Saccharophagus degradans 2-40: one gene and its partners. The protein of the gene in region 3 binds, or shares a complex with, the protein of the main gene of each other region. Links are inferred from orthologs where the notes say so. Each region holds a gene or a part of one and is shown on either strand. Other genes may lie near its edges. The genes, in order: tsaB, tsaE and tsaD.

Region 1 (2,925 bases), 1.9 Mb from region 3 along the record:
GGCCAGCAAGTGACAAATCTCGATCGAACCACGGCGCTAACAGTACGCCCCCATACACTTCAATACTAAGTTGCTGATAGCCATTGCTCAATTTAGAAGGCATTGGCTTTACTTTCAAACAAGGGCTATCTGTATGTGCCCCAACAACTCGTATGCCGTGATCTACACTAGATTCTACGCCATGAATAAATGCAGCAATGGCAGTGCCCGAGCGCACCACAAAATATTTTCCACCAGGCTGTAACGACCAGTCTTCGTTTTCATTCAGCTCAACAAACCCCGCTGCCTGCATACGCTGAGACATACTCAAAACAGCATGAAAAGGTGTGGGCGAGTCCTGTAAAAACTGAATTAAATCTTGATTATTAAATGTATTGCCTGTCATTTTTTAACCCTTTCGCTATTAAGCAAACCAAACAAGTGCAAACAGACCTGCGCCCAATAATAGACGATAAATTACAAACGGAAGCATGCCAATTTTGTTGATAAAGCTTAGAAAGTAATGAATGCATATATATGCACTAATTGCCGAAACCAACACACCTACGCCAATCTCTTGCCAATTAACATTACTTTCTTCCAATAGTTTTAACCCCATATACCCACCACTTAAAGTAATAATAGGAATAGAGAGTAAAAATGAAAAACGAGCGGCGTCGCTTCGGCCAAAACCAAGTAATAAAGCTGCGGTAATAGTGATACCCGAGCGCGAGGTACCGGGAATCATAGCCAGTGCTTGAGCAAGCCCAATAACTAATGCAATAAATAAGGTCATTTGGGCTAATTGTTTAGTTTCTGAATGCTTCGCATCAGCAAACCAAAGTAAAAGCCCAAAAACGACAGTTGTAGTTGCTATAACAGAAACACTGCGCAAATGCTCTTCAATAAAATTGCCCAATAGCAAGCCAAATAACCCGGCAGGGACTGTTGCAACGATGATACACCACGCTAGAGACCCGTTTTCTGACTGTTTTCCTGTTATTGAACCAAACCAGCCTGCAATCAAATTCACTATATCTTTTCTAAAATAAAGAATAACCGCACTAAGCGTACCCACGTGCACAGCTACATCAAACGCAAGCCCTTGATCTTCCCAACCGAAAAGTTCTTTTGGCAAAATTAAATGAGCTGAGCTCGAAATAGGTAAAAATTCGGTAATACCTTGGATCAATGCTAGAAATACAGCGTGTAAGATATCCATATACACTCCATTATGAGGGGCTTAAATTTGTAAGATTAATTGTCGCGGATGCGTTTACGCTTTTGCCAAGTTATTTCATTGCGTAAATAAAGGGGTTCGAGTTCGAATGCTGAGGTCAACTCGTTATTCTCAAAACGCTGCTGAGCTATATGCAGCATACCTTGGGCATTAGGCTTTAGGTCTGGCAACACAGAAAATCCGTCGTGTCGCTCCACATCTGTTACCTGCCAGCCGTGCCCTACTCCTAGAACGTCGCCAGACAAATCATCCGACATTTTATTAAACGTTTCAGGAGTTCCAATAGAAGGCGGGCTTAAGGGTTTAAGTTCACCCTTTTGGCTCAGCTCAAATAGTTGCCAGTAAATTTCTCCCATGCGCGCATCCAATGCTGGGCAGACAATAACAGGTTTAGCACGATGAGCATTGTCCAACTGGCATTGAGCAGCAAGTAACTCGAGTGAGGTTAAGCACACAATGGGCAATTGGGCTCCGTACGCAAGACTTTGCGCTACACTTAACCCAATTCGAATACCAGTAAACGACCCTGGGCCTATTGTGAGGGCCAAGGCATCTAGTTCATTTAATTGGGCGCCCTCCTCAGATAAAACCTCTTCAATTAATTGAAGGACAACCTTCGCATGGGAGTTTGCTTGAGTGGATTGCCTCGTAACGCATGTTTTAGCATTACCCAAAGCAACAGAGCACACTTCTGTGGTGGTATCGATAGCAAGAAATCTAGGCATAACAGCGAAACAGACCTGTGAATACAAAGGCTGGGGATTTTCGCATACTTTACCCCACCAAAACAAAAAATCCCCCGTAGAAAAGCTCTACGGGGGATTTTTTACAAGCATTTACCTAAAGATAAACACTAAAAGCTACTTTCGTATGACTTAAGCCTTTTTAGGCGGACGTCCACGGCCTTTACCGGCTTTTTTCGCTGGTGCTTTTTTAGCAACTGCTTTCTTCGCAGGTGCTTTTTTAGCAGGCTTAGCAGCGGCAGCAGGCGCAGCCTTCTTAGCTACAGCCTTTTTAGCTGGCTTAGCTTTGGCTTTTGCTTTTTTAGCAGCAGCGGCAGCTTTAGCCTTTGCTTTTTTAGCAGCAGCAGCTTCTTTAGCCTTGGCTTTACGAGCAGCGGTAGCAGCTTTAGCTTTTTCAGCTTTAGCAGCGGCGGCAGCTTTTATCTTAGCCTTTTTAGCAGCAGCAGCGGCTTTAGCTTTTGCTTTTTTAGCAGCAGCGGCAGCTTTAGCAGCAGCTTTCTTAGCAGCAGCTTTAACTTTCTTAGCGTCAGCAGCGGCACGAGCTTTGGTCCACTTAGCAGCGAATGCTTTAGTAGCTTTCGCTAAATCAGCTTCAGCAGTAGCAGCCAACTTGGCTTTCATTTCATCTACTTTAGCAGCAGCAGAGGCAACCGCAGCATTTGCAGCAGCAGCGCTTTTAGCACTTGCCAAAGCAACTTTAGCAGAAGCTACAGCGGCTTTAGTTTCAGCAGCAGCCTCACTAGCTTTAGCCAATGCTCCGCGAGCAGTTTCAACAGCTTTCTTGCTAGCAGCAGTTTTGGTTTTGGCAGCTTTTGCACGAGCGGCTACAACTTTAGCACGCGCTTCAGAAACCTTTTTAGCAGCAGCAGCTTGTTTAGCGGCGGCTTTATCTAAAGCGGTTTGAGCTTTGGTTACTGCTGGATCTGCAGCAGTAGTTTTTGGAGCTGCTTTCGCAGCGGTTTT
Region 2 (3,155 bases), 2.5 Mb from region 3 along the record:
CACCTCTAGCGATTATGTGCTCAACCGTGGCAGCACTGCCACCAGAACCTTTGCCGCCGTGCTTTTTCCAAGCCACGTAAGAATCGGCCGGTGGCACATCGTAAAAATAACTTTTAACACCGTTAAAAATTGCTGTGGCCAATTTTTTGCGGTGGCTATCGGTGCTTAACGCTCGCGCTTCGTCGGGGTTTGATATAAACCCTGTTTCTACCAGAATAGATGGTACATCTGGCGATTTCAAAACAGCAAAACCCGCCTGCTCGACTTGGTGCTTGTGAAGCTTGGTAATTGCGCCCATTTGTTTAAGCACGCGATCACCCACGTTCAAACTGTTAGCAAGAGTTGCATTCATGGATAAATCCACCAACACACCCACTAACATTTCATCTTTATCATCGAGGCTCACATCGCCCACACCGCCAATTAAATCCGCTTCATTTTCTTTTGACGCAAGAAAACGAGCTGTCTCACTGGTAGCCCCGCGACGAGATAGAGCAAATACTGACGCGCCTTTCGCTTTGGGGTTTTTAAATGCATCGGCATGAATAGAAATAAATAAATCTGCGCGTATTTCTCGGGCTTTATTGCGGCGCGCACGCAGTGGAATGTAGTAATCACCTGTTCGCACCATTTGCGCCTTGTACCCGGGTTCGCTATCTATGAGCCGCGCTAACTCTTGTGCAATTTTAAGTACTACATCTTTTTCGCGAACACGCTTTGGCCCCAGTGCGCCAGGGTCTTCACCGCCGTGGCCAGCATCAATGGCAATGACGATATCGCGCTTGCTTTCCGGTGCTTTGGCAACGGTTTGGACTGTTTTTACGGTAGCAGTACCTTCATCGTATAAATCTATTACCAATCTATCTGGCTTGTCGGCAAGCGCTAACAGTGCAAAACTTCGTGGTTTTACCTCTGTTTGTAAATCGAGTACAACGCGTAAATCGGTTTGGTTGCGTTTGCCATAGCGCATTTTGCCAATAGGCGAGCCGCTAAAGTCTAGGCCGTCGGTATTGGCTGCGAACTTGGCGTTTTCTATATCAATAACTAGTCTTGCGGGGGAATCCAAGGTAAATATTTTATGCTCAACAGGCCCAGTTAAATCGAACACCAAACGTGTGTTATCTGGTGCGCGCCAAACACGTACACCCTTAACGTCTGCCGCCATTAACCATTGGCTAACAAGCATTAGTACTAGGCAAAATGCGATTTTAAACCTGTAACCCACGATAAGTGCGTCCTTCGTTGTGACGTTATTTGTATAATTAATCGTTAGCGAATATTGGTAAAGCTTCCACAGCTTTTATTCATTTATGTTATCCACCCAATTCATGCCATTTGTTGTTAGCCCACAAAGTGTAGCGCTACGGCCCTCCCCACTGGGCACTACCTTAACCAGAATATCCGCTTGAGGCAAAACACCTTCGCCCTTTTCAAACCATTCGATTAAACAAATTGCTTCTGCACTAAAGTAATCGCGAATCCCCATATATTCTAGCTCTTCAGGGTCGCCAAGCCGGTACAAATCGAAATGGTAAATGGTGCGCTGGGCTAATTCATATGGCTCGACCAATGTATAGGTAGGGCTTTTAACCGGACCTGAATAATCAAAACTATGCAGCACTCCGCGGCAAAAAGTGGTTTTGCCCGCGCCAAGGGTGCCATCTAAAAATATGACTGCTCCTGCGGGAATCATCTTCCCCAGCGCAGCACCTAGCGCTACGGTTGCCTCTTCGTTTACCAGGTAAATTTCTTTTTCGACTAACGCCTGCACCACTAGTTTAACAACTCCCTAATAAATGGAATTAAATCGGTCGCCATTACACCACGCACACCCGCTTCTTGCACGGCCAAATCGGCGGCATCACCGTGGGCGCACACGCCCAACTGAGCAGCTTCAAATAAGGTTAAACCCTGCGCAATCAAGGCGCCAATCACGCCACTAAGTACGTCGCCCATGCCACCGGTTGCCATTCCTGGGTTGCCAACATTCGCCACCACTAATTGATCCGCACCGGCAATAATGGTTCCAGCGCCTTTCAAAACGACTACACCGCCATATTTAGTTTGAATAGCGCGGGCTGCGGCAAACCTATCGGCTTGAATTTCTGCCACAGAGCAGTCTAGTAGGCGCGCCGCCTCTCCTGGGTGCGGCGTTAGCACCCAGTTATCGCGTTGCGTTTTTCGCACTACGCGCCCTTCTGCCAACAAATTCAATGCGTCGGCATCCATTACCAAGGGTAAGTCTGTAAGTGTTGCTTGCTGCAGCATTTGCTCCGACCACGAGTCACGCCCAAGGCCTGGGCCCAATACAACAACCGTTGGTTTAGCCAATACAGGCTCGATAGCCTGGCCTGACGCCACACCTATTACCATAAGCTCTGGGCAACGGGCGAGAATAGGCGCAACATGAATGGGCTGGGTAGCAATACCCGTTAACCCTGCCCCCGTGCGCGCAGCAGCTTCGCCTGCCATAGCGGCAGCGCCACCCATACCCACATCACCACCTACTACTAACACATAGCCAAACTGCCCTTTATGAGCGTCGGCTTCGCGCTCTGGCAAGCTTGGCATAAGCGCCAAGCGCGATGTGCGTGTAACCTCGGGTTTAATGGCGTCATATATGGAAGCGGGTACACCTAGGTCATCAAAATACACATCACCGGTAAAGGCTGGGCCTCGGCCGGTTAACAAACCGCGTTTTACACCAATAAATGTAATAGTCGCCGCACACTTTATTGCGTCGCCCCACACTTTTCCGGTATTGCCACACAAGCCAGAAGGCAAATCTACCCCTAATACTGGGGCTGCGGAATTATTTGCCCAAGCTATTGCACGACTATAATCGCCCTCTACTTCGCGCGATAAGCCAGTGCCAAACAGCGAGTCAACTATTACCGTACTAGCATCAATTTGAACCGTATTTAACTCAGAACCGGCTATAACCGTTACGCCTTCCTGCTGGGCGTAGTTGTACGCCTTAAGTGCGTCACCGCTTAGGCCAGCAGGGTCTGCTATCGCCACAGCGTGTACATTCAGTTTTTTCTGCGCAGCCAAAGCCGCAATAACATAGCCATCGCCACCATTATTACCGGCACCACATAGCACTACTACAGACTCTACTTGGGGCCATTGTTCTAGCAGTAATTCAAATGCTG
Region 3 (2,946 bases):
ACTTCAATGCGTTTAAATTCTGCCATTACCATACGTAAAACGCCCAAGCGGTCCTTTGCTTTTGCGCGCATTGCGTCTTTAACAGCGTTACTTATTGTGCTTTTTAGTTCACTTGCCATAACTGGATTCGCTTTGGTTCTGTCGCTGTAGCTTATTGGAGAGTCGTTTGACTCTCCAGCATACAGGTTTCGAGACTAAGTGGCGGGGTACGCGGAATTACCTAGTGCTTGAATGGTGGTGCTTTAAAACTGCAAAACGTTGTGTTGGCGTAAAACCTAGTACAAACGTTGGAACTTGCGGTTTTCGCGCTGAACCTTTTTAGCGTGACGCTTAACAGCAGCAGCTGCTTTACGCTTACGAACAGAAGTTGGCTTCTCGTAGAATTCACGACGACGTACTTCAGCAAGTACACCAGCTTTTTCGCATGAACGCTTAAAACGACGTAATGCTACGTCAAATGGCTCGTTTTCTTTCAGTTTAACTGAAGGCATTATTTCTACCTGTTGTTTGTATGGGTGTTACTTTGTTTGCTGCCGTAGATAAATGCGCCAAAGCGCGGTCAGCGGCCTGAAACAAAGCGTTGTAATTCAGGGGTGCGAAATTCTATACATATAGATCATAGCCTGCAAGCACTTTGTTTGCTTATTAACCATTAACATGCCATTGATTAGGCTATTGCTAGGGCGTTTGGCGTTGGTGCTCAGGTTTGCGCGGGCGGCAGTATAGAGAGGCTTGCCCGCGAAGGCAATCGCTTAGGTGCATGCTGTGGTGTGGGTGGGGTAATTAATGCGCATTATTTGCGTTACTTGGCGCATTTGTTGGGCTATGGTACTTTGCGCGCGCTAATCTTTTAGCCGTTAACAAATCCACTGAATGTAGTTAATTATTATGCGAGTTTTGGGAATAGAAACCTCCTGCGATGAGACCGGTGTAGCTATTTACGATAGTGAAGCGGGCTTGCTTGGCCACACCCTGTACAGTCAGGTGGCGGTGCACGCCGAGTATGGTGGCGTGGTGCCAGAGTTGGCCAGCCGCGACCATGTGCGCAAGTTGTTGCCGTTGGTGGATGGTTTGCTAGATAACACCGACTCGCGCAATAAAATAGATGCCATTGCTTATACGTCTGGCCCGGGGTTAATTGGCGCGCTTTTGGTTGGCGCGTGTTTTGGCCGCGGTTTGGCAATGGCGTGGGGTTGCCCCGCAATTGGCGTGCACCATATGGAAGGCCATTTGCTGGCCCCAATGTTGGAAGATGCTCCGCCGGCCTTCCCGTTTGTGGCGCTGTTGGTGTCGGGTGGCCACACCCAGCTGGTAGAGGTGCAGGGCATTGGTAAATATGTGCTGTTGGGCGAGTCGCTAGATGATGCTGCCGGTGAAGCCTTCGATAAAGCCGCCAAAATGATGGATTTGGATTACCCCGGTGGGCCAAATATTGCCAAGCTTGCTACCAAGGGCGATGTTTCGCGGTTTAAGTTTCCGCGCCCTATGACCGATCGCCCAGGGTTAGATTTTAGTTTTAGTGGTTTGAAAACTTTTACCCTTAATACCGTTGCCAAGTATGCAGATGAAACCGGCTTGCCGGACGATCAAACCTGCGCCGATATTGCCTGCGCGTTTCAAGAAGCCGTGGTGGACACGTTAGTTATTAAATGCCGCCGCGCGCTGCAGCAAACTAAATTAAATACTTTGGTTATAGCCGGTGGTGTATCGGCTAATGTTCGCCTGCGCGAGCGTTTAGAAGCCGCTTTGGCAAAAATTAATTCACAGGTTTACTATGCTCGCCCAGAGTTTTGCACCGATAACGGCGCAATGATTGCCTACGCCGGTTGCCAGCGTTTGCTTGCGGGGCAGGTAGAGCCGTTAGCTATTAACGTTTCGCCGCGTTGGGCGCTAGATACCTTGCCTGCTATTTAGCCAATATTAACTGCTGTTAATAATAAGCAAATCAATTTTGTTTTCTTCTATACCTATAAAGCGGTGTTTTGCTTTAAATCTTGTTGTGTTGCGCAAGGCTAGGTTAACTTTCTAGCTTTGCTGTGCATGTGTGTTGCTATTAATTGCCTGCTTGTTCCTCACTGTTAAAATTTTCTACTCCTTCCCTTCTGCAGTTTGCATCGCTGAATATATTTTTGTGTGTTAGTTTTCCGTTTGCAAGCTAGACTGTAACGCAATAAAAATAAATCAAAAGTGAATAACCCAATTTTTACCCATTGTTTGCAACACTGGTGCGGTTATTACTTGTTTACTCGGAGAAGTTCATTGAGCCTACGTTTATATATTGCCGCTGTGGTTGCATTGGCCGCATGCGAAGCAAATGCGCAAACAAAAGCATCAGCGCAAACAAAAGCAACCGAAGAAATAGAAACCGTACTGGTAACGGGGGCGCGCATAGAAGGTGCAAGTGCGGCTAGCGCCGAGGTAATAGATGCGCAAACACTCACTTTGCAAAACAGTGCTACAGCGTTGGAATTGCTGCGCAATCGCGTGGGTATAGATGTAGTGCAACCCGGTGGCCCGGGGGGCATAACCGAATTATTTATTCGCGGTGCCGAATCGAATTTTACTGTGGTGACGGTGGATGGCGTGCGCATGAATGACACAACCAATTCACGCGGTGGTGGTTTTGATTTATCTACCCTTAACCCCGATGAAATTGAACGCGTTGAAATTTTGCGCGGGCCGCTCTCGTCTATTTATGGCTCCGATGCTTTGGCCGGTGCTATTAACATTAAAACCAAAAGCCCGCGCAATGCCGCGCCGTTTAGCGCTCGTGTAGAAGGCGGCAACCATGGTTATGCTCGCGTGTATGGCGGTGTTGCATTTGGCGGCGGCAATAATACTGCCGCAAGTGGCCCGGCGGTGAATCTAAGCGTGGCGCATTTAGATGCTGGTGAGCCTGTACCTGGGTCCAGTGCGACTACCGAATCTTACGCTGCGGCGGTAGAT

The links.
Region 1: the proteins of tsaD (region 3) and tsaB are in contact, whole or in part, in a solved structure (PDB 4WQ4), measured with the Escherichia coli proteins. The link is inferred for Saccharophagus degradans 2-40 from one-to-one orthologs.
Region 2: the proteins of tsaD (region 3) and tsaE are in contact, whole or in part, in a crystal structure (PDB 6N9A), measured with the Thermotoga maritima proteins. The link is inferred for Saccharophagus degradans 2-40 from one-to-one orthologs. Residues at the interface, in WP_004082750.1 of Thermotoga maritima: Cys10, Asp11, Arg49, His50, Leu82, Gly84, Gly135, Gly136, Glu154, Thr155, Leu156, Asp157, Asp158, Ser159, Glu162, Asp165, Lys166, Arg169, Leu170, Tyr175, Lys213, Thr214, Leu217, Tyr218, Gln221, Arg222, Asn324; in WP_004082108.1 of Thermotoga maritima: Leu37, Gly38, Lys46, Lys57, Val59, Lys60, Ser61, Thr63, Phe64, Thr65, Leu66, Met67, Val69, Pro71, Tyr82, Arg83, Leu84, Asp86, Asp88, Phe89, Asp93, Ile128, Asp130, Glu131, Arg134.

Annotation. Positions count from the first base shown.
Region 1 is NC_007912.1:2,836,098-2,839,022, forward strand. The notes cover bases 91-2,860. They hold tsaB (tRNA (adenosine(37)-N6)-threonylcarbamoyltransferase complex dimerization subunit type 1 TsaB), read right to left. Parts: upstream 1,945-2,860; coding sequence 1,237-1,944; downstream 91-1,236. Other genes in these bases: SDE_RS11680 (M18 family aminopeptidase), read right to left, coding at 91-385; SDE_RS11685 (undecaprenyl-diphosphate phosphatase), read right to left, coding at 404-1,201; SDE_RS22860 (hypothetical protein), read right to left, coding at 2,095-2,860. In the rest of the region: more of SDE_RS11680, read right to left, coding at 1-90; more of SDE_RS22860, read right to left, coding at 2,861-2,925. UniProt on the Escherichia coli protein: Required for the formation of a threonylcarbamoyl group on adenosine at position 37 (t(6)A37) in tRNAs that read codons beginning with adenine.
Region 2 is NC_007912.1:3,386,473-3,389,627, forward strand. The notes cover bases 38-3,037. They hold tsaE (tRNA (adenosine(37)-N6)-threonylcarbamoyltransferase complex ATPase subunit type 1 TsaE), read right to left. Parts: upstream 1,775-3,037; coding sequence 1,301-1,774; downstream 38-1,300. Other genes in these bases: SDE_RS13975 (N-acetylmuramoyl-L-alanine amidase), read right to left, coding at 38-1,186; SDE_RS13985 (bifunctional ADP-dependent NAD(P)H-hydrate dehydratase/NAD(P)H-hydrate epimerase), read right to left, coding at 1,774-3,037. Also shown: more of SDE_RS13975, read right to left, coding at 1-37; more of SDE_RS13985, read right to left, coding at 3,038-3,155. UniProt on the Escherichia coli protein: Required for the formation of a threonylcarbamoyl group on adenosine at position 37 (t(6)A37) in tRNAs that read codons beginning with adenine.
Region 3 is NC_007912.1:930,337-933,282, forward strand. What follows is about bases 111-2,901. They hold tsaD (tRNA (adenosine(37)-N6)-threonylcarbamoyltransferase complex transferase subunit TsaD), read left to right. Parts: upstream 111-888; coding sequence 889-1,914; downstream 1,915-2,901. Other genes in these bases: SDE_RS03825 (GatB/YqeY domain-containing protein), read right to left, coding at 111-119; rpsU (30S ribosomal protein S21), read right to left, coding at 276-491; SDE_RS03840 (TonB-dependent receptor plug domain-containing protein), read left to right, coding at 2,260-2,901. Outside these bases: more of SDE_RS03825, read right to left, coding at 1-110; more of SDE_RS03840, read left to right, coding at 2,902-2,946.